Regions from separate parts of the Nitratidesulfovibrio termitidis HI1 genome, predicted to be linked through region 1. Evidence: predicted binding sites of a transcription regulator. Region 1 holds the regulator's gene; each other region holds the start of a gene.

Region 1 (5,441 bases):
ACATGCGCGCACAGCTGTTTCTTGCCGGGGGGGTAGTGCAGGTTGCCGATGTTCAGGGTGCTCATGCCCACTCCCGCGTCGAAGGCGCGGCGGGCGTCGGCGCACGTGGCGAAGAGCACGAGCGTGTCGTGCCCGTCGTCCGCGCGCCCGGTACAGTACTGGGCCAGGGCGTCCACCCGCACGAAGTGCACTTCCACCCGGCCGGGAATGGCCAGCGAGACGATCTGCTGTTGCAGGTCGTCAGCCGCCAGGGCGTCGTTGGCCACCAGCAGGCGTCGTGCCCCGGTGTAGGGCAGCCACGCCTCGATGATCTGGCCGTGCACCAGGCGGTTGTCGATGCGGAACCAGAGCATGGCCCTACCCGTTCTTGACCCGGCTGCGCAGCAGTTCGCCAGCCGCCACGATACCCTTGGCGCCCGCGTCGCGCGCATCGCGCGAAAGGGCGGCCAGATCGCCGTCGCGCCCGCCAAACACCTTGAGCAGCATGGGCAGGTTGACGCCGGTCAGCACTTCCACGTTGCCCTTGCCCAGCAGGGCCAGACTGAGGTTGGTGGGGGTGCCGCCGAACATGTCGGTAAGAATCATCACCCCGCGCCCGGTATCCAGGCGTTTTACCGCCTCGTTCAGCCGCTTCACCGTCTCGTCCACTTCCAGAGAGACGTCCACGCTGATGGAGGCGCAGTCCTGCACCGGCCCGAGTATGAATTCCGCCGCGCGCAGCAGCGCCGCGCCGTAGTCGGCATGGGTCACCAGAATCACGCCGATGCGCGATTCCGCGGCGGCCTGGCCGTCTCCGGGGTTGCCGCTGTCACTGTGGCCCTTGCGGGGCTGCCCTGGGTGATGCTGTTCGGTGGTGGACATGCTGGTGCGTTCAGGCCGAGCCTGATGTGGTTGGGGCAAGGTGTGGACGGTATGCCGTCCGGTGAAATCCGGTCCGACGCGCCACGGCGTCAGGTTCGGGCAGGACACCGACGCAAGCCTCGCATCCTTTCGTTCAACCCAGCTCCATGTGGCGGTGCTCTATGGATACGGCATAATCAGATTTTTTCAAGGCGCGAAGCAGGGCCTCCGCCACCGAGACCGAACGGTGCCGCCCGCCGGTGCAGCCGATGGCAATGGTCAGGCGATAACGCCCTTCCGTCTCGTACTGGGGCAGCAGAAAATGCAGAAAGTCCAGCAGCTTCGCCAGAAAGGCATCGCCGTGCCCCGCTTCCAGCACGTACTTGGCCACCGGCTCGTCCAGCCCGGACAAGGGGCGTAGGTCGGGCACGAAATAGGGATTGGGCAGAAAGCGCAGGTCGAACACCAGGTCCGCGTCGGCAGGCACGCCGTACTTGAACCCGAAGGTGACGATGTTGATGCGCAGCGACCGGATGCGCCCCTGGATGGTGCTCCACTTCTTCTGGATGACCCGGCGCAGGTCGTGGATGGAATAGCTGGAGGTGTCCACCACGAGGTCGGCGGTTTCGCGCACCGGGGCAAGGCGCAGCCGCTCCTGCTCCAGGGCCTGCTCCAGCCCCATGCCTTCGCTTTCCAGCGGGTGCGGGCGGCGGGTGGTGGCGTAGCGCCGGTTGAGCACGGGGGCGTTGGCCTCTATGAACACCACCGCCGGGCGCACGCCCATGCCCTGCAACCGTTCCAGCGACTTTTCCAGGTTGCGCACGAAGTTGCTTTCGCGCAGGTCCATGCCCAGCACCAGCCCCTGATAGTGGGACAGCGCCTCGCGGTTCAGGATGGTGACCATCTGCGGGGCCAGCGTTGCAGGCAGGCCGTCCACCGTGAAATAGCGCAGGTCTTCCAGCACGTTGAGCACCGTGCTTTTGCCTGCGCCGGACAACCCGGTAACGATGATGACGGGAAAGTCGGCGGCGGCCACCAGACTGTCCGCATCCGCGCCCCTGTCGGTTGCCGCTTGTCCGGAGCTGCCCGGCGCGCCGGGCGAACTGGACGCCGGGGCGGAAGGTGCGGGTGATGACGAGGCCTTGGTGGACATGGCAGACTCCTCGGGCGGCCCTTGCCGGGTGCCGTTTCGGGGGGGCGCGATGGCTGCGCGCCGGCGACGGGTGAGGATGATGCGCGATACGGCCCTGTGGTGCGCGATGCCCGGCACGGGCCAGCCGCCCAGGCGTGCTCTGCGCGTCAGGTGGTCCGCATGAGGGCCTTGAAGGCCTCGCCGTCCGGCGCGTCGAGCATGGCGCGGCGGAACTGCGGATCCTTCAGCAGGCGGGAGATGTGGGCCAGAATGCGCAGGTGCATGCCCGCCACCTGCTCCGGGGCCAGCACCAGGAAAAAGAGGTGGCAGGGTTTCATGTCCAGCGCATCGAAGTCGATGCCCGGCACGCTGCGCCCCACGGCCACCACGATGTCGCTGATGTTGGCCAGCTTGCCGTGGGGAATGGCCACGCCGTCGCCTATGCCGGTGGTTCCCAGCGACTCGCGGTCGTGCAGCACGCCCAGCGCAACGGCGGCATCCACTTCGGGATGCCGCCGCACCACGGCCTGCACGAGTTCCGCCAGCACCTCTTTCTTGGTGCCGGCGGAGAGCTCGGGCAGGATCAGATCATCGTGAAGATACTCCGAAAGCCTCATGTATGGTGCCTAGACGACCGGATCGATAAGGCCGAAATCGCCGTTACGACGCCGGTAGATGATGTTGACGCGTTCCACCTCGGCGTTCAGGAACACCAGGAACTCGTTGTCGCTCTGGTCGAGCTGCATGGCCGCTTCATCCATGTGCATGGGCTTGGGGGCGAAATGGTCGGTACCGGTGATGGTCCGCTCGTCGCCTTGGCCCATGGTGCCGAAGGTGAACACGTCGATGCCCTTGCCCAGCTTGTCGGACTGCACGGAACGGCGACGGTCCTTCTGCTTTTCGACCTGCTTGCGCAGCTGCGATTCCAGCTTTTCCAGCACCAGGTCGATGGTGGCGTACATGTCTTCGGACTGTTCGACGGCGGAGAAGGTAAAGCCGTCGCCAGCCATCTGCACTTCCGCCTTGTGGCGGAACTTGTCGACGGAAAGGTTCACCTGCATTTCCAGGGCGGACTTGCCGACGAACCGGCCAAGCTTTTCAAGACGGCGGCGGGCGTACTTCTTCAGGTGGTCGGAGGGTTCGAAGTTCTTGAAGGTGAAGGCGATGTTCATACGCACCTCCTGCGGTGAGAGTGGGAATGCGGTGCGCGGCCTGCACTTGTGGTGCTGCTGCCGGATGCCCCGCTGGAGACGGATATCGCCCTGCGCCGGGTGCGGCGCGGGGGGCAGCCCGTCAGAACAGTTCCTTCCGCTTGGAAGAGGAGGGAATGTCCATGGCAGTACGATACTTCGCAACGGTCCTGCGGGCAATATTGACTTTGAGCTGATCCTTCAAAATTTCGCCGATGCGCTCGTCGCTCAGCGGTTCGCGCGGGTCTTCGTCGCCGATCAGCTTCTTGATCAGCGCCTTGACGCTCTCGGAACCCACCTGGCTGCCGTCGTCCAGTTCCAGCGCACTGTTGAAGAAGAACTTCAACTCCATGATGCCGTGCGGCGTGGCCACGTACTTGCCGGTGGTAATGCGGCTGACGGTGGATTCATGCATGCCGATGTCGTCGGCGATGTCCTTCAGGATGAGCGGCTTCAGGCGCGAAACCCCGTCCTCGAAAAAGCCGCGCTGGTACTTCACGATGGATTCCACCACCTTGTACAGTGTACGCTGGCGCTGGTACAGGCTCTTGATGAGCCACGAGGCGGAGCGCATCTTTTCCTGGAAATATTCGCGTTCGCCCGCCGAAGCGGCCGCTGCGGCGGAGCGCTCGTACATGGTGCTCAACTGCAGGTGCGGCAGGCCGTCCTCGTTGAGCATGATGATGAAATCGTCGTCGTACTTGTAGACGTACACGTCGGGGCTGACGAACTGGGGGTCGCCCCCGCCGTAACTGGCGCCAGGCATGGGGTCCAGGGTCTGGATGAGGTCCAGATACTCCTTCAGGTCCTCCATGGTCAGGCGGAACTTGCGCAACAACGGCTTGTAGCGGCGCTTCTCCAGGTCTTCCAGGTGGTCGCGCACCAGTTCCACCAGCACCCTGTCGCGCGTGTAGCCCAGCATTTCTATCTGGACCAGCAGGCATTCCTGCGCGGTGCGCGCGGCCACGCCCACGGGGTCGAAGCGCTGCACGGCGTGCAGTACGGGGTCCACCTCGCCGGGGGTGACCCCCGCCATTTCGGCGATATCGTCCACCGTGGCGTGCAAATAGCCGGACGAAGCGATGTTGCCGATGATCACCTCGCCGATGTCCTTCTGCCGCTCGGTCAGCGAGGACAGGCGCAACTGCCACATCAGGTGCCCTTCCAGCGAGGGCTTGGCGGCGTAGCGCGCCTCGAACGAGGTCATTTCCTCGGGCAGTTCCGATTCGCGCACCGTGGACTGGCGGCTGGTGCTGGCGAAGTCGCCAAGGTAGTCTTCCCAGTCGGCATCGCGGGCGATTTCACGGTCGTAGGCGACATCCGCGGCAGGTTCGGCGGCTTCGCGCTGGTCGGGGGCCTCCTGCTGCGGCCCGTCGTCCTGGGCTTCTTCCAGAAACGGGTTTTCCAGCATTTCCTGCTGCACCGTCTCGACAAGCTCCAGCCGCGAAAGCTGCAACAGCCGGATGGCCTGTTGCAGTTGCGGCGTCATCACCAATTGCTGGGTGAGCTTGAGCTGTTGCCTGAGTTCCAATGCCATGCGTGGGCAACCCCTATGGTCCTGCGCCGAGGCCTGACGGCCTTGCGCTATGACCCTGTAACCTTGCGTTGAGGCCGAACGAGATGGCGACGCGACACGAGGCGCGCCGACAAGCAAGAAACGGCCCACTGTAGAAATGTGTTCCCTTCCCCAAGAGGTTAGGCAAACCATGCCATAGAAGCAAGATGTATGCAACCGCTGTCGCCAACACGTCGCAATCCCTCATTGCCATCCTGAAATCGATCGGCGGCACCGTGCAGCGCCACCCTTTTTCACGCAAGAAAAGCCGCAAGAGCCCGCAACGGATACGGCGCCCCCCGCACTGCGGAAGGCGCCGTGAAATGAAGACCGTATCGCTGCCGTCCGGCAGCGCCGCCGTGCAGGCTACAGGCAGAACCCCTCGCCCAGGTACACGTCCCGCGCACGGGGGTTGTCCACGATGTCCGCGGGGGCGCCTTCCAGAATCACCTCGCCCTGATGCACCAGGTAGGCCCGGTCACAGATGTGCAGGGTTTCACGCACGTTGTGGTCGGAGATGAGCACGCCGATGCCCCGGTTGCGCAGGCCGGTGATGAGCTGCTGGATGTCGTCCACGGCCAGCGGGTCGATACCGGCAAAGGGTTCGTCCAGCAGGATGAACTTGGGTTCGCGGATCATGGACCGGGCAATTTCCAGTCGTCGCCGCTCACCGCCGGAAAGGTGCATGGCCACGGAGTTGGCCAGGTGGGTGATGCCGAAGTCC
Region 2 (5,441 bases), 1.5 Mb from region 1:
CCAGTGGCTGGAATGGCACGGCCACAACGACTTCCATAAGGTGCTCATCAACGGCGCCACCGCGTGGCTGTACGGCTGTTCCGGCGTCAACTGCACCCTGCTGGGCTTTGGCGAGCGCACCGGCAACACCCCGCTTGAAGCGCTGGTGATCGAATACATCTCGCTGACCGGCGACGACGATGCCGCCGACACCCGCGTCATCAACGAGATCGCCGAGTTCTTCGAGAAGGAACTGGATTACCGCATTCCGGACAACTATCCGTTCGTGGGCAAGGACTTCAACGCCACCAGCGCGGGCATCCACGTGGACGGCCTGGCCAAGAACGAGGAAATCTACAACATCTTCGACACGCGCAAGATCCTGAACCGGCCGGTGCCCATCATCATCACCGACAAGTCGGGGCGCGCGGGCGTGGCGTACTGGATCAACCAGTACCTGGGCCTGCCGGAAGCCCGGCACGTGTCCAAGAAGCATCCCGCCGTGGGCAAGATCTACACCAAGATCATGGACGCCTACGAAAAGGGCCGCAACACGTCCTTCTCCAACAAGGAAATGAAGGCCCTGGTGCGGCGCTTCATGCCCGAACTGTTCGCCTCTGAATTTGACCAGATCAAGAAGCTGGCGGGCGAACTTTCGGCCCACCTGATCATCAAGCTGGCCCAGGAATGCCAGATCACCGGCCTTGGCGGCGAGGACAAGTACCCGTGCATGCGCGATTTCGTGCGCGAGTACCCGTTCATCCAGTACCTGTACCTCACCGACAAGGAGGGCAAGCTGCTCTCCGCCGCCATCACCGATCCGGCGTACAAGTCGAAGTACGACCAGCTGCCGCTGGGCTTCGACTTCTCCAACCGCGCCTGGTTCATCCGGCCCATGCAGACCGGCGAACTGCACATCACCGACGTGTACCAGTCGCAGTTCACCAGCCAGCTGATCCTTACCGTGTCCACGGCGGTCACCGACGACAACGACGAGATCACCGGGGTCATCGGCGCGGACATCCAGATCGAACAGCTGCTCCGCCAGGCCGAGGCCATCGAGGACGTGGTGGACGGCGATTCCGAAGAATAGCGACCGAATGGAAAGGCCCGGAAGCGGCGATGCTTCCGGGCCTTTCTTGTTTGCGGCCTGCAACCGCGCGGCCGCGTCGTGAGCAGCACGCGGGCTGGGTCGAAGCCCTGGTTTCGCCGCAGGCGGGCCCCTGCCGTGTCACGGCCAAACCGGACTGCGGCGGCGGGGTACCCCCCGCGTGGCGTGGGCGCACGCCGCCGCATCGACGTGGGCGGAACGGCATCGCGCCTTGCCCGCCACCATGTGCTGCGTTGCGAGACAGGCGGATGTGCAAGCAGTTGCGTGCGCGCCGGTTTTCGGTAACAGTTCGGAAAACGCACGGCGCGTCGTGCCCCACCTGCCCGGGGCTTCACGTTCGGCGGATTGTGTTCGGCGGATTGTGTTCGGCGTGACCGCCCAAGGCAATGTGCGCCCCCGCCGCGACCGCATGCCGTGCGCATCCGGAACCACCGTTTTCCGCTGCCGCCCGATTGCGCCATGATTCGCTCATGGCCGCGTACACGCCGTATCCGGCGCAACCCGACGGAGCCTTGATGCCGCACCTTCGCCCCTGCCAGACCTGTTCCGCGCCGTCCCGCCTCGTCTCCCTCATCTGGCCCATCATACTGCTGCTGCTTGCCGCACTGCTGACGGCGGGCTGCGGTTCCGGCCCGCGCCGCATTTCCACGCCGCCGTCGGACCAGTCCGTGAAGTACCCCAAGGGCCAGCCCCAGGGGCCGCGCGCCAAGCCGTACACGGTCATGGGCAAGACCTACCATCCGCTGCTTTCGGCGCACGGGTTTTCGGAAGAAGGCGTGGCCTCGTGGTACGGCAAGGATTTTCACGGTCGCAAGACCGCCAACGGCGAAATCTACGACATGTACGGGCTGACGGCGGCGCACAAGCTGCTGCCGTTCAATACCGTGGTCAAGGTGACCAACCTGCAGAACGGCCGGTCCACCACCGTGCGCGTCAACGACCGTGGCCCCTTCGTGGGCGACCGGATCATCGACCTGACCAACACCGCCGCCAACCAGATCGGCATGCTGGGCCCCGGCACCGCGCGGGTGCGCGTGGAAACCGTGGGCGACGTGCCCGGCCTGCAGGACGGCGACATGACCGGCCGCTTCTATGTGCAGGTGGGGGCCTTCTCCAACAAGGACAACGCCAGTCGTCTGGTGACCCGCCTGCAGGGCCAGGGCTGGAACGCCCGGATGTACTGGGCCGACATGGTCCGGTTCTGGCGCGTCCAGGTGGGCCCGTGGAGCACCCTGAGCGAGGCCGAGCGCATGCGCGAGAAGTTGAAGGGGGATTTTGCGGTCAACTTCGTGGTTGCGGATTAGGGACGCGTCGTCTTTTGTAAGCCTCCGGCGGGCAGGGGGCGAGCCCCCTGCACCCCCTTTTCTCTCAGAACGCGTGAAGTGCTTTGTAAATGGGAAGGCTTTCGGACTGCACCCCGTTACCCGACATTCGCGTGATGGGTTGAAGCGGCAGCCTCGTCCACAAGCGAACCCTTCCCAGTCCTTTCCCTCTCTCCCCGTTTCCTTTCGGACCTGCTCACGGTAAGGATGCGCCATGAACCTTCTGCTGGTGAACCTGACCCGCTTCGGCGACCTGCTGCAAACGCAGCCGGTGGTGCATGGCCTGCGTGCGCAGGGGCACCGGGTGGGGTTGGTGTGTCTGGAGAATTTTGCCGGGGCGGCGGAACTGCTGGAAGGCGTGGACCACGTGGCCGCGTTGCCGGGTTCGGCGTTGCTGGCGGGCGTGCAGCCCGGCGGCGACTGGCGGGCCTGCACGGCGGGGTTGATGACCTGGGCCGAACGGCTGCGCGATGCCTATGCCCATGATGCCGTACTGAACCTTACGGCCACGCTGGGCGGTCGCCTGTTGGCACGGCTGCTGGCAGGGAACGGGGATGACGGGAACGACAAGGGGCCCGGGGGCGACCTGCGCGGCTTCGGGCTGGACCCGTTCGGGTTCGGTGTTAACGCCGACCCGTGGTCGGCCTTCCTGCAAGCCTCCACCCGGCAGCGCGGATGCAGTCCGTTCAACCTCGTGGACCTGTTCCGCATGGCGGCGGGCGTGGGTGACGTGGACCCGGTATACGAGTTGCGCGCGCCCGCGCCGGACGCCCTGGCCGAGGCCGGGGCACGGCTCGCCCAGGCCGCGCCGCCCGGCCATGCCGGGTACGTGGCCATGCAGCTTGGCGCCAGCGAGGAACGCCGCCGTTGGCCCGTGGCCCACTTCGCGGCGCTGGCCGCCCGCTTGTGGCGCGAACTGCGACTGGTGCCGGTGCTGCTGGGCGCGGGCGGCGAGCGCGCGCTGGGCGAACGGCTGCGCGCGGCGCTGGCGGAAGACGCCGGTGGCGGGGGGGCCGGTGGAGTCGGCGGAACCGGAACAAGCGGGCCGGTGCCCTGCATCGACCTGATCGGCGCCACCAGCCTGCCGCAACTGGCCGCCACCCTGCGCCACATGCGCATGCTGGTCACCAACGACACCGGCACCATGCATCTGGCCGCCGGGCTGGACGTGCCGGTGCTGGCCATCTTTCTGGCCACGGCCCAGCCGTGGGACACCGGCCCCTACCGGCAGGACTGTTGCTGCCTGGAACCCGCGCTGGACTGCCACCCCTGCCCGTTCGGCGCACCCTGCCCGCATGGCGAACGCTGCCGCAGGGTCATTTCCGCCACCACCGTGTTCGACCTGGCCCGTGCCCACCTGACCACCGGCCAGTGGCCGCAGCCGGAAACCCCATCCGACGCCACGTTCCCTGCCACAGCGGACGCAAATCCGGATGCCCACAGCGAGGCGCGGGTATGGCGCACCCTGCGCGAGCCGGATGCGGAGCTCGCAACCGGCGATGCCCCGACCATGACCATGCCCGGGCGCGGGTTCATGGACCTTGTCTCGCTGTCCGGCCACGAGGCGGAAGACCGCACCCGCTGGATACGCCTGCAACGCCATTTCTATCGTCAGTTTCTTGACCTGCCCCGGATGCAGCCCCCCGAGTCTACCGATGCCCGGCCTGCCCGGTCCATTCGGCCACCGCATGGACCCTGCGTGCTTTCCGAAGACCTGCGCGCCCGGGCCGCCGACGAACTGCATCAGGCCGACGCCCTGCTGCACCTCATGGGCGAACAGGGCGGCCTGCTCAGGGTGCGCCCCTCGGACATGGCCAAGTCGCGCTTCCTCGGCACCGTAAGCCGCGTGCAGGCCTTGTGGGACAACAGCGCACTGTTCAACGTGCTGGGCCACCTGTGGCTGTGCGAATCGCAGGGGGCGGGCGGCTCGCTGGATTCCGTGCTGGCCCTGGCGGCGGCCTATCGCGGGCTGGTGCGGGTCTGGCTGGACCACCTTTCCCCGTCGATCTGACCTTCCCTTTCCCGTTGCCGCGCGGGAGCGGTATCAGTACATGCCTGCCGGGGCGTGCTTCCCGCACTCTGGTCCGTTTTTTGCTTCAGCGCAGGCGGACGTGACAAATTTTCCCGGTGCCGGGATGCAGGAGGGAGACCCCATGATCGTTATTGATGGCCGCCAGGCCGATATCAAGCTGGAAAACTTCGCCAATCTCGAAGAAATCCTCGTCAAGGTGATGGAGGGCAGCTACCTCGAGAACCGCGTGGTGACCGACGTGCTCGTCAACGACGAGGCGTTTTCGGAAATCTACCCCCACCAGGCAGAGGACATCGAACAGCGCGACATCCGCTCCGTCGAGATCCGCAGCATGCCCGTGGGCGAAATGGCCGTGAACATCACCCGTGAACTGTACAAGGTGGTGCAGGTGATGACCGACGGCGCGCGCCAGGTGGCCGGGCTGTTCCGCCAGGCCGACGACGCCGAGGCGCTGGACATGTTCCAGGACCTGCTGGAAGTGACCCGTGACTTCATGGGCATGATCGGCGTGCTGCGCAACGAATTCTCGCTGCGGACCACCAAGGATTTCAGCGACAACGTGGAACGTTTTTCCGACCAGTTGGGCGAAATGACCGAAGTTCTCGAAAACGAGGACTGGATTCTGCTGGCCGACCTGCTGGAATACGAATTCCTGCCTGCCTGCGAAAACTGGAAGAAGGTCATCCAGGCCCTGCGCGAGGACATCCGTCAGGCCAGCAAGGGGTAGCAGCCATGGCCGACAGCCTTTCCCTGCTCGACATGGCTCTGCAACTGGGCGAGCGTGAACTGGGGGCCCTTGCCGCCGGTGACGTGGATGCCGCCGAATCCGCCTCGCGCGAGCGGGCGGAACTGGTGGAGATGGCCTGGAGCCGCCGCGACCCGGCAGCGCTGCATGATCTGCGCGCCAAGCTGCTGCGCTTGCAGTGCCTGCAAGGCCGACTGACCGAAGAGGCCCGCAGGCTGCACGAGAACATCCGCAGCCAGTTGCAGCAGACCC
Region 3 (5,441 bases), 1.8 Mb from region 1:
CGAACGCTATCTGTACCGCAAGCTGCTGTTCGCGCCCGGCGACATCCCCATCCCGCTGGAGAACCGCTACGAGCGGCCCGCCGAAGTGGGCGCCGACAGGCTGGTGGCGGCCTATGCCGCCCGGCGGCTGTACCCCGGCCCCCGGTCGCTGGTGTCCGTGGATTTCGGCACCGCTACGACGTTTGACTGCGTGGAAGGCGGTGCGTATCTTGGTGGTTTGATTTGTCCCGGCGTGCTGTCGTCCGCCGGGGCGTTGTCGTCGCGCACGGCCAAGCTGCCGCGCATCAGCCTGGAAGTGGAAGAGGATTCGCCGGTCATTGGCCGGTCCACCACCACCAGCCTGAACCACGGCTTCATTTTCGGCTTTGCCGCCATGACCGAAGGGGTGCTGGCCCGCCTTGGCGGCGTGCTGCCCGGCCCCATCGAGGTGGTGGCCACGGGCGGATTCGCCCGGGACATCGCGCGGGTGAGCCGCTGTTTCGACCACGTCAGGCCCGACCTTCTGCTGGAGGGCCTGCGGTTGTTGTATCTGGAGCGTGACGCCCGATAGGAGGCTGGCCCCATGGGACAGGCTCGTAGTTGCAGATATTTCGACGCTGGCGTCAGGTAGATTGACGCTTCGCGTCTGATTTACGTTCCGACGCTCCGCGTCTGATCACATGTTCTGACGCTTCGCGTCCGACCATACATTCCGACGCTCCGCGTCTGGCATCGACATTCCGACAGAAACCCGACGAACATAAAAGGACCAAGGAGATGCAGATGAGCACCATCGTATCCGTCTGGGCGAGGGAAATCCTTGACTCCCGCGGGAACCCCACCGTCGAGGTGGAAGTCTCCCTGGAATCGGGCCACACCGGCCGCGCCGCCGTGCCTTCCGGCGCCTCCACCGGCACCCGCGAAGCGCTGGAAATGCGCGACGGCGACAAGGGCCGCTACAAGGGCAAGGGCGTGGAAAAGGCCGTGGACAACGTGATGGGTGAAATCGCCGAAGCCATCGTGGGGCTGGATTCCCTGCGTCAGGTGCAGGTGGACAACACCCTGCTGGATCTCGACGGCACCGACAACAAGTCGCGTCTGGGCGCCAACGCCATGCTGGGCGTGTCCCTGGCCACCGCGCGCGCCGCCTCCAGCTTTCTGGGCCTGCCGCTGTACCAGTACCTGGGCGGCGTGAACGCCAAGGTGCTGCCCGTGCCGCTGATGAACATCATCAACGGCGGCGCCCATGCGCCCAACAATCTGGATATCCAGGAATTCATGATCATGCCCATCGGCGCGGCCACCTTCCGCGACGCGCTGCGCATGGGCGCCGAGACCTTCCACACCCTGAAGGCGCTGCTGGCCGCCGACGGCCACGTGACCAGCGTGGGTGACGAGGGCGGCTTTGCCCCCAACCTGAAGGACCACGATGAAGCCTTCCGCTACATCATGAAGGCCATCGAGGAAGCGGGCTACATTCCCGGCGCGGAAATCGCGCTGGCCATCGACGCCGCCGCCTCCGAGTTCCACAAGGACGGCAAGTACGTGCTGGCGGGCGAAAACAAGAAGCTGTCCAATTCAGAAATGGTGGAGTGGCTGGGCGAGTTCACCACCCGCTATCCGCTGATCTCCATCGAGGACGGCTTGGCCGAGGCCGACTGGGACGGCTGGCGCGAGCTGACCTACAAGCTGGGCGACACCATTCAGCTGGTGGGTGACGACATCTTCGTGACCAACCCGGACATCCTTGCCGAGGGCATCGACGAGGGCGTGGCCAACTCCATCCTCATCAAGCTGAACCAGATCGGTACGCTGACCGAGACACTGGACACCATCGAGATGGCCAAGCAGGCCGCGTACACCACGGTGATCTCGCACCGTTCGGGCGAGACCGAAGACCACTTCATCTCGGATCTGGCCGTGGGCCTGAACGCCGGGCAGATCAAGACCGGTTCCCTGTGCCGCAGCGACCGCCTGGCCAAGTACAACCAGCTGCTGCGCATCGAGGAAGACCTGGACGATACGGGCATCTACTTCGGGCCCATGATGAGCTCGCACTTCGGCTTCGAGGAAGAAGGCGAGGAGTAGCGCACTGTGGCGTGTTTTTGGGGAGGGGGCCTGCGTGGCTCCCTCCCTTTTGCTTTCGGGTGGTGCAAGCGCGGAAGAGCGTTGCACGCAGTCCGGCAGAAAATTTCGGTTTGAACCCGCCCCAAGCAGGGGGTCCGGGGGAGCATGCTCCCCCGGCGGGGCACGGGGCAGCGCCCCGATATTTCAAAGGCCGCCTGTTCTCTCATGAGGAAGCAGGCAGCGACACATGGCGGATGCGACCGGAACGCGAGACGTGCCGGGCAGCGGAATCAGACAGGCGGCGCGCACGCGCGCCGGATTTCGGGAGGTTGGAGACATGTTGCTGCTCGACGGCAAGGCGACGGCTGCGGCCATTCGCGCGGAACTGAAGGAAGAAGTGGCGGCGGGGCTTGCGGCTGCGGGCCGCGCGCCGGGGCTGGCGGTGATCCTGGTGGGCGAGGACCCAGCTTCTCAGGTGTACGTGCGCAACAAGGAGCGCGGCTGCGAAGAGGCGGGCATCCGGTCCGAGGCGTTTCGCCTGCCTGCGGACACCACGCAGGAAACGCTGGAAGTGCTCATCGACGAACTGAACGGGCGTCCGGACATCGACGGCATCCTGCTGCAACTGCCGCTGCCCAGGGGGCTGAACAGCCAGCGCTGCCTGGAGCGCATCAGCCCGAAAAAGGACGTGGACGGCTTTCACCCCGAGAACATGGGGCGTCTGGCGCTGGGGCTGCCGGGCTTTCGTCCGTGCACTCCGGCGGGGGTGATGACCCTGCTGGAGCGCTATGACCTTTCGCCCTCGGGCAAGAAGGCCGTGGTGGTGGGGCGCAGCAACATCGTGGGCAAGCCGCTGGCGCTGATGCTGGGCGCGCCCGGCAAGTACGCCAACGCCACGGTGACGGTGTGTCATTCCGGCACGCCGAACCTGGCCGAGGAATGCCGTCAGGCGGACTTCCTGTTCGTGGCGGCCGGGCGGCCCTGCCTGGTCACCTCGGAGATGGTCAAGCCCGGCGCGGTGGTGGTGGACGTGGGCATTCACCGCACCGATGAAGGGCTGGTGGGCGACTGCAAGTACGACGACATCAGCTGCATCGCCGCAGCCATGACCCCGGTGCCCGGCGGCGTGGGGCCCATGACCATCGCCCAGTTGCTCATCAACACCGTGATCTCGTGGAAGGGCCGCACCGCTGTGGCGTGACCCGGATTCCGGTTCGATTTTCGGTATGCGCGCCGCGCGGGTAATGCCCGTGCGGCGCGTTGATTATTTGCGGGTTGCGCTATGCACGTTCATGCTTGCGGTGTAGCATGTAAGCACAGTGTCACGCATGTGCGTGCCGACGGCTTTGAAACACTGCAAGGAGGCATTGCTATGTGCAACGTATTCAAAAAGATGGTGTTTGCGGCAATGATCACGTTAGCTCTGGCCCTGCCGTCTGTTGGTTACGCGGCAGCGGCGGCGCCCGCCGAGGCCGACCATGGCGCCCACGACGCCAAGCCTGCTGGCGAGGGACCGAAAATGATGATGGATGGTGCCGACACCATGATGCATATGAAGGACATGTCCAAAGGTGAGATGATGATGCAGCAGGGCAAGGGGATGATGGACAAGAACGCCCCCATGACCCCCGGCAGGAAGAAGATGATGGAAGGACATGACAAGATGATGCAGGGCAAGAAGATGATGATGGAAGGCCATACCATGATGATGGATGGCAAGAAGATGATGGACATGGAGGCCGCCGGGGCTCCGAAACAATAGCGGCGAGCCGCTCCGGTCGGACGCAGCCAGAGGCAGTCCGATGCAGGGTGTGCTTTTCGGGCGGGGTCATGGAGGCATGACCCCGCTGCCGTTGCGGCGGGTGTCCGGACTGCACGGTAGAAAAAACGGTGGAGCCCTTGCGGGCAGTTCCTGCCGCTTTGCGCCCTTTGCCAAGGTTGCCTGTCTTTACATTCCAAAGCGTTGCGAAATATTGCCCAACACTGGCACGGCTCGTGCTTTGCGAACTCTCAGGGAAGAATCTTCCCCGGTTCCGCGTGCCCGCCTTCCACCGGGAAGGCAGGGGAAGCGCGTCACGGGCCGGGGCACTTCGCGCCCGAGGAGACACGCATGTTACGCGCCCTCTATTCCGGCGCCACCGGCATGAAAACCCTGGCGCAGGGCATGCAGGCGGTCAGCAACAACCTGGCCAACGTGAACACCGTGGGGTTCAAGCAACAGCAGGCGCTGTTCGAGGATCTCATGAGCCAGTACGCGGGCACGGGCAACTCGGCATCCACCTCCATCAGCCAGGTGGGTCTGGGCACGCGCCTGACGGACATCCGGACCTTGTACGGGCAGGGATCGTACGAATCGGGCACCGATATCACCGACCTGTCCATCAACGGCAAGGGGTTCTTTCAGGTTACGCTGGACGGCAAGACGCATTACACCCGCGCGGGCAACTTCCGGTTCGACAAGGACGGAAACCTGGTGGACCCCAACGGTTTCGTGCTGAACGGAAAGGCCATCACCGACGGAGTGGAGGGCGCCACCGGTCCCATCAGCCTGCCGCCGGGCGACAACGGGCGCAACGTCATGCCCCCCAAGGCCACCACGTCCATCACGGCGCTGAACAATCTGGGCTCGGGCGACAGATCGTCCGACGCGGCCAACCCGTACTTTTCGCTGTTGTCCAGGTGGAACGGCACGGCGGACAGCCCGCTGGGCGATTCGTCCTACACGTACAAGCAGTCCATCAAGGTTTACGACGCCACGGGTAACGCCCACGACGTGACCATCTATTTCGACGGCGCCGGGCAGAGCGGCGGCAACAAGTATTTCGAGTTCGTGGTGGGCATGGACCCGGCGCACGACGGTTCGGGCATGGCCGGGACATCGGCCGCGGGGCTGTTGATGTCCGGCACGCTTACCTTCAACTCGTCCGGGCAATTGGTGAACATGTCGGCCTACACGCCGACAAGCACCGACGCCACCAACCTCAGCAACTGGGCCCCGGCCTCGTTCGGCGCGGACGGATTGCCGCAATTCACCGCCACCTTCGCGAACGGCGGTGGAGCGCAGGTGGTGGGGCTGGACCTTGGCCTGTCCTCGTCCACAGGAACCTGGACGGCGGGGGCGGGCAGCCCGGCGGCGGTGGGTTCCAATGCCACCAGCCTGATGGGCATGGCGGGGGCCACCCTGGCGGCGGTCAGCACCACAGCCTACGGGGGCAGTTCGTCGGAACTGCGCGCGAAGCAGGACGGCTACGCAGAGGGATTCCTTGCGGGCATCGACATCAACTCCGAGGGGATCGTCACGGGGCGGTACAGCAACGGCCAGACCGACGACCTGTACCGTATCACCCTGTACCGCTTTACCAGCGAGGACGGCCTGCGCCGCGAAGGCATGAACC
Region 4 (5,441 bases), 1.9 Mb from region 1:
GTGTTGTATGGTGGGGGTATGGGCAGGACGAGAGAGGTCGAGTCAAAATAAAAAGTATTGGTTGCCATTGTTGATTGCTTTGTAACACGCTTGAAATGCGAATAATTTTATAAGCGCAGAAATACTGCTCGCTGGAAGTGTACTATATCTTATATATGATGCAAAAATACGACTCAGGCGTGGCGTCGTGAAAAACGCTGCAATTATACTGAATTGAGTTTGGTGCAGGGTTTTTCTGTTGCAAAAATGCGACGTGGCGTTCGGGAAAATGTGCCGATTTGCACTGTTTGCCTTCCGTGGGGCGCAGAAGTGCCCCCGGCATGCTGCGGGGCACGCCGGGGGCATGGCGCGCACGGCGCGGTGGCCGGTGCGCGGGGCCGGTTGGAGGGTCAGCGGGCCAGGGCCACTTCCTGAAGGCGGGGCATGATGTTTTCCTCCAGTTGCGCCCCCCCCATGGGAAAGGCGCGGCCGAGGAACTCGTACTTCGGCTGCCCCATGCGGTGGTAGGGCAGCAGTTCGTGCACGAGGTTGGCGCGCTTGGGCAGGAACCGGGCAATGGCCCGGATGTCGTCTTCGTTGTCGTTGAATCCCGGAACGACCGGGGTGCGGGCAGTGATGGGCAATGCGGGGAATTCTGCGCATATCCGGAGGAAGTTCGCCAGGATTCGCTCGTTGCCCACGCCGGTGCCCTGGCGGTGTCGCTCGGTGGACAGGTGCTTGATGTCGAACAGCAACCCGTCGATGTGGCGGCAGGCTTCGACCAGTGCATCGCCGTCACAATGTCCGCAGGTTTCCATCACCGTGTTGATGTGCCTGCGGCGTGCCTCGCGCAGCAAGGCCACCGTGAAGTCGGGCTGGTACATGGCCTCCCCGCCGGACAGGGTCATGCCGCCACCGGAGCGGGCGTAGAACACGGAGTCCTGCTCCACGGCCTCGAGCACGTCGTCAACGCCGAGGCGCTGGCCATAGACGCTCATGGCCTTCGTGGGGCAGGCGTCTGCACACCGCAGGCACCCCGTGCAGCGCTGGTGGTCGATGGCCAGCAGGCCCTCTATCTCGAAGATGCAGCCCGCCGGGCAGGCGGGAATGCAGTGGCCGCACACCGAGGGCGAAAGACACGTGTACCGGTTGTACCCGCGTTCAGGCTGGAGCCTCTGGGATTCCGGGTTGCTGCACCATGCGCAGCGCAACGGGCAGCCCTTCAGGAAGACCATGGTGCGGATGCCCGCGCCGTCGTGCACGGAATATTTCTGCATGTTGAAGACGATGCCCGTCATTTCCCTGTCGTGCATGGGTATGCCTCTCCCGTGGCGGAGGCGGGGAAGGTTCTGGGCCTTCCCCGCCTCTGGGGCTAGATCGCGTCGTGCTCGGTACGGTTGATGACGTCGTCCTGCAGGTCGGGCGACAGGTCGCAGAAGTAGGAACTGTACCCCGCGATGCGCACCAGAAGGCCCCGGTATCTGTCGGGATCGGCCTTGGCCTTGAGCAGGGTTTCCCTGTTGATGATGTTGAACTGCAGGTGCCACAACTTGAGGTCGCACCAACTGCGGATGAGATCCACGAGCTTGCGGGTGCCCGTCTCGCCGGCAACGCACCTGGGCGACAGCTTGATGTTCAGCAGGCGCGAGGCGCGGTTCTCCAGGTCGCAGTTCTTGGAATTGTAGTTGGACAGCAGTACCGCCGTGGGCCCGTTGCGGTCCGCGCCGTGCGAGGCGGAGGAACCGTCGGACAGGGCCGTCCACGCCCTGCGGCCGTTGGGGGTGGCGCTGACCACCTTGCCAAAGGGCACGTGCGAGGTGATGGGCACGTAGCGCACGTCGCAGTTGATGCCGCGAATCCGGGAGTACTTTTCCGCAAAGACCTGGGTCATGCGGTCCACTTCCCTGGCAATGGCGTCGGCATAGGGATTGTTGTTGCCGTAGCAGGGCGCCGAGCGCAGCAGGGCGCGCAGGGGCTCGTGCCCCGCAAAGTCGTTCTGCAGGGCGGCCACCAGTTCGGCCATGGTCACCTTCTTGTCTTCGAACACCAGCTTCCTGACCGAGGCCAGCGAGTCCACCACGGTGCCGTACCCCAGGAATTCAAAGTACGAAAAATCCACGCCGCCTTCGATTTTCGGCGACTGCAGGTCCTTGCAGTCTGCCACGCACAGGTCGTGCAGCACCGAGGCGAAGGGCGAGGCGAAGTGCTGCGGGCGCAGGCAGTCCACCACGTACTGCTGGGTGAAGGCCTTGGACAGCAGGTTCATGTGCTGGGCCTTGTAGGCTTCCCAGAACTGTTCCCAGGTGGTGAAGGTTGTGGGGTCGCCGGTTTCCAGCCCCACCAGGTCGTCCGGCCCGTATTTCAGCATCCGCCCGTTGTGCATGGTCATTTCCATGGCCGTGGCGAAGTTGATGTACACGCAGCCGGAGGTGTAGGTGTCGCGGTTGGGCATGCGGGCCTCGGTGCAGCCCGACACGGCGTAGTCCAGGGCATCCCTGAAGGACGCGCCCTTGGCCACGTACAACGGCACGACTTCCTCGTCGTTGATCAGCTTGGGAAAGCCGGAGCCGTCCTTGATGGTCTCGGCCACGTCGTACAGGAAGCGTTCGGGCGAGCGGGAGTGGATGCGGGTGGCAAGGTCGGGGTAGTTCAGCGGGAATTCGCGCTTGGAGCGCAGGAACAGGTACGTCAGGTCGTTGGTGGCGTCATGGCCGTCGGGGGTCTGGCCGCCGATGGTCACGGCCTCCCAGTGGGCGTAGCCTTCGTTGAATTCGTTGCCGGTGGGGTTGATGTACAGGTCGATGAACTGCGCCATCTCCACCCACATGCACTCCAGAAGCTCCATGGCACGTTCTTCGGTGATGCGGCCTTCGGCAATATCCCTGGCGTAGTATGGGTAGAAGTACTGATCCATGCGCCCGTTGGAGATGATGGCGCTGGCCTTCTGCTCGATGCGCGAGAACATCTGCACGAACCACTGCGACTGCACGGCCTCGTGGAAGGTGCGGGCGGGGTGCGCGGGCACGTGGTCGCAGATGTCGGCAAGGTGCAGCAGTTCCTGTTTGCGGGCGGGGTTCCTTTCGGCGGCGGCCTGTTCGCGGGCAAGGTCGGCGTGGCGTTTCGCCCAGAGCATGAAGGCGTCGCACACGATGACCATGGCTTCAAGGAAGGGCTTCTTCTCCCAGTTGTCGATGGGGCTGTCGGGATCAAGCCGTTCCATGCGGGCCAGCATTTCCGCCCTGATGTCCAGCATGCCGCGTTGCAGCACCTTTTCGTAGTCGTGCACCCACTGCAGGGCGGAACGGTAGGAAGAGGTTTCGCTGACCACGAACTTGGACTTCAGGCCCGAGTCGTCGGCGTAGGTGACGTTGCGCAGTTCCGCGGGCAGGGCGCCGTTGAGGTGCTCGTGGTAGGTCTTGCCTTCCCAATAGGGGGCGATTTCTTCGAGAATGATGTTGATGTCCGTGTCCGAGATGCGGAACGGGCTCTTGGCGCGGCCTGGCAGGTCGCGCATGACCTCGCCGTAGAAGTCGCCGTCGATTTCCGGGTACAGGATGCCGTAGCGGCCGAACTGCCCGGCGCGGCCCGCGATGAGCTGGTTCGGGGTGATGTACACGGTCATCTTTTCGGCGCAGTTGTGCAGCGCCTTGGCCCAGCGCAGTGCCAGCAACTGGCCTTCGGTGGTGCGCATGGACTCGGTGAAGTAGCGGGCGCGCTCCACGTCGATGAACGGAACCTGGTACTGGAAGGTTTCGAGAATGGAGTAGACGCGCTCGCGCCCGGCCTTGTTCGGTTCCGGGTTCTGCAGACGCACTTCCTGGGGGGAAAGGCGGCAGGTGGTCATGTAAGGTCTCCCTGGGCCGTGGCCCATGTGCGTGATGTTGCAGGGGGGCGGTGTACGCATGCACTGGCTGGCGATAAGCATCGAGTGTGCCATGGAATAAAAATGTGTTAATACAGCATGCTGGTGGCATTTGCCTTTCTGGGGGCCTGCGCGGGATGGAAGGGGGAATGTTGCAAGAATGCGTCGTCATGGCGGATAAATTCAGTTAATGTAGATTGTTGCTTGTAATTGTGCAGGATGGCACAAGGGGTTGAGGTCGCATTTTTGCGACCCAGGGCCTGGTGCGGCTGCCCGCCACTGTTCCAGCCCGCCTGCTGCGGGCCGGAGCGGATGCAAAAATGAAGACGCGGCGCACGGAGTTCTTCCGTGCGCCGCGTCGTTTGCGCTGACGTGGTGGGGGGGGGGGGCGAAGCGAGCGCCCCGTGCGACGTTATGCCTTCTTCGCCAGCCCCAGCCTGGCCACCACCGCCTCGGCGGCGGCAAGGGTGTACGCCTCGGGCGACAGGCGCGCCTTGTCTTCCGGGCGGACCACCAGCGCGGGCGCATTGGCCAGGGTGGGGTCCGGGGACACGCCGTATTCGGGCGGGAAGCTGTTGGTGAAGTACATGTCCTGAAAGCCCGCGAACTTCAGGCTGTGCGCCGTGGCGTCGAGCACGGCGTGCTCGGTTGGCGACACAAGGCCCAGTTCGCGGGCCTTGATGAGGCCGGCCAGGCATTCGCCGCCCTGGGTGCAGGCGATGTGCCCGTGGCGGTTGCCCCGGATCATGGCGTCCATGATCTGCTGCTCGGTCACCTGCACCACGGAGAAGGCGCGTTCGCCCCCTTCCGCGATGAATCTGTCCGCCAGCGCCTTCACGCGGGGGAAGGACACCGGGTTGCCGATCATGGCGGCCTGGGCCACGCTGGGCTGCACGGTGACGGGGGCGTAGGTGCGCGTGGCCGGGTCCGGCTGGCTGTAGTAGCGCCACACCGGGTCGGCATGGTGCGACTGCACGCCGATGACCCGCGGCAGGCTGTCGATGATGCCAAGGCGCAGCAGCTTCAGGAAGCCCGCCATGATGGCCGTGACGTTGCCCGCGTTGCCGATGGGCACGAACACGCACTGGCCCTTCATGTCCCAGCCGTACCACTGGGCCACCTCGAAGGCGTAGGATTCCTGCCCCAGAATGCGCCAGCTGTTCTTGGAGTTCAGCAGGGCCACCCGGTAGTTTTCGGCCAGGTGTTCCACCACCTTCATGCAGTCGTCGAACACGCCGGGAATTTCCAGCACCGTGGCCCCGCTGCCCAGCGGCTGCGAAAGCTGCTGCGGGGTGACCTTGCCGTGCGGCAGCAGCACCACCGACTTCACCGGCCCGCCCACGTACGAGGCGTACAGCGCGGCGGCGGCGGAGGTGTCGCCGGTGGAGGCGCACACGGTCAGCACCTCGTCCCAGCCGTGCCTGCGCACCAGCGCCTTCAGGTAGCTGAACGCGCAGGCCATGCCGCGGTCCTTGAACGAGGCGCTGGGGTTCTGTCCGTCATTCTTGAAGGCGAAGGGAATGCCCACGGCATCGCGCAGCACGGGGGCCGCCTCGACGATGGGGGTGTTGCCTTCGCCAAGGTACACGATGTCCGTCTC

What was found. The regulator sigma-54, encoded in region 1, starts transcription at its own class of promoters, with help from an activator protein. The targets are predictions, from matches to a motif close to CTGGCACGGNNNNTGCTT.
Region 2: a site for sigma-54 is predicted at 4,492-4,509, ahead of DESTE_RS08395 (DUF8043 domain-containing protein). Genes of this name have one in related genera too.
Region 3: a site for sigma-54 is predicted at 4,030-4,047, ahead of DESTE_RS09480 (flagellar hook protein FlgE). Genes of this name have one in related genera too.
Region 4: a site for sigma-54 is predicted at 3,899-3,916, ahead of hpsG ((2S)-3-sulfopropanediol dehydratase). Genes of this name have one in related genera too.

The regions. Positions count from the first base shown of each region.
Region 1 covers NZ_KI632512.1:543,184-548,624, forward strand. The annotation lists gene DESTE_RS02420 (PTS sugar transporter subunit IIB) at 1-353, opposite strand, end outside; gene DESTE_RS02425 (PTS sugar transporter subunit IIA) at 358-861, opposite strand; gene rapZ (RNase adapter RapZ) at 995-1,993, opposite strand; gene DESTE_RS02435 (PTS sugar transporter subunit IIA) at 2,140-2,589, opposite strand; gene hpf (ribosome hibernation-promoting factor, HPF/YfiA family) at 2,599-3,144, opposite strand; gene rpoN (RNA polymerase factor sigma-54) at 3,266-4,699, opposite strand; gene lptB (LPS export ABC transporter ATP-binding protein) at 5,084-5,441, opposite strand, start outside.
Region 2 covers NZ_KI632512.1:2,037,981-2,043,421, forward strand. The annotation lists gene DESTE_RS08380 (triose-phosphate isomerase) at 1-1,072, shown strand, start outside; gene DESTE_RS08385 (septal ring lytic transglycosylase RlpA family protein) at 1,606-2,394, shown strand; gene DESTE_RS08390 (glycosyltransferase family 9 protein) at 2,627-4,423, shown strand; gene DESTE_RS08395 (DUF8043 domain-containing protein) at 4,566-5,171, shown strand; gene DESTE_RS08400 (hypothetical protein) at 5,177-5,441, shown strand, end outside.
Region 3 covers NZ_KI632512.1:2,310,025-2,315,465, reverse strand. The annotation lists gene DESTE_RS09500 (type III pantothenate kinase) at 1-550, shown strand, start outside; gene eno (phosphopyruvate hydratase) at 763-2,067, shown strand; gene folD (bifunctional methylenetetrahydrofolate dehydrogenase/methenyltetrahydrofolate cyclohydrolase FolD) at 2,384-3,247, shown strand; gene DESTE_RS09485 (hypothetical protein) at 3,377-3,808, shown strand; gene DESTE_RS09480 (flagellar hook protein FlgE) at 4,157-5,441, shown strand, end outside.
Region 4 covers NZ_KI632512.1:2,488,359-2,493,799, reverse strand. The annotation lists gene hpsH ((2S)-3-sulfopropanediol dehydratase activating enzyme) at 390-1,292, opposite strand; gene hpsG ((2S)-3-sulfopropanediol dehydratase) at 1,352-3,823, opposite strand; gene thrC (threonine synthase) at 4,254-5,441, opposite strand, start outside.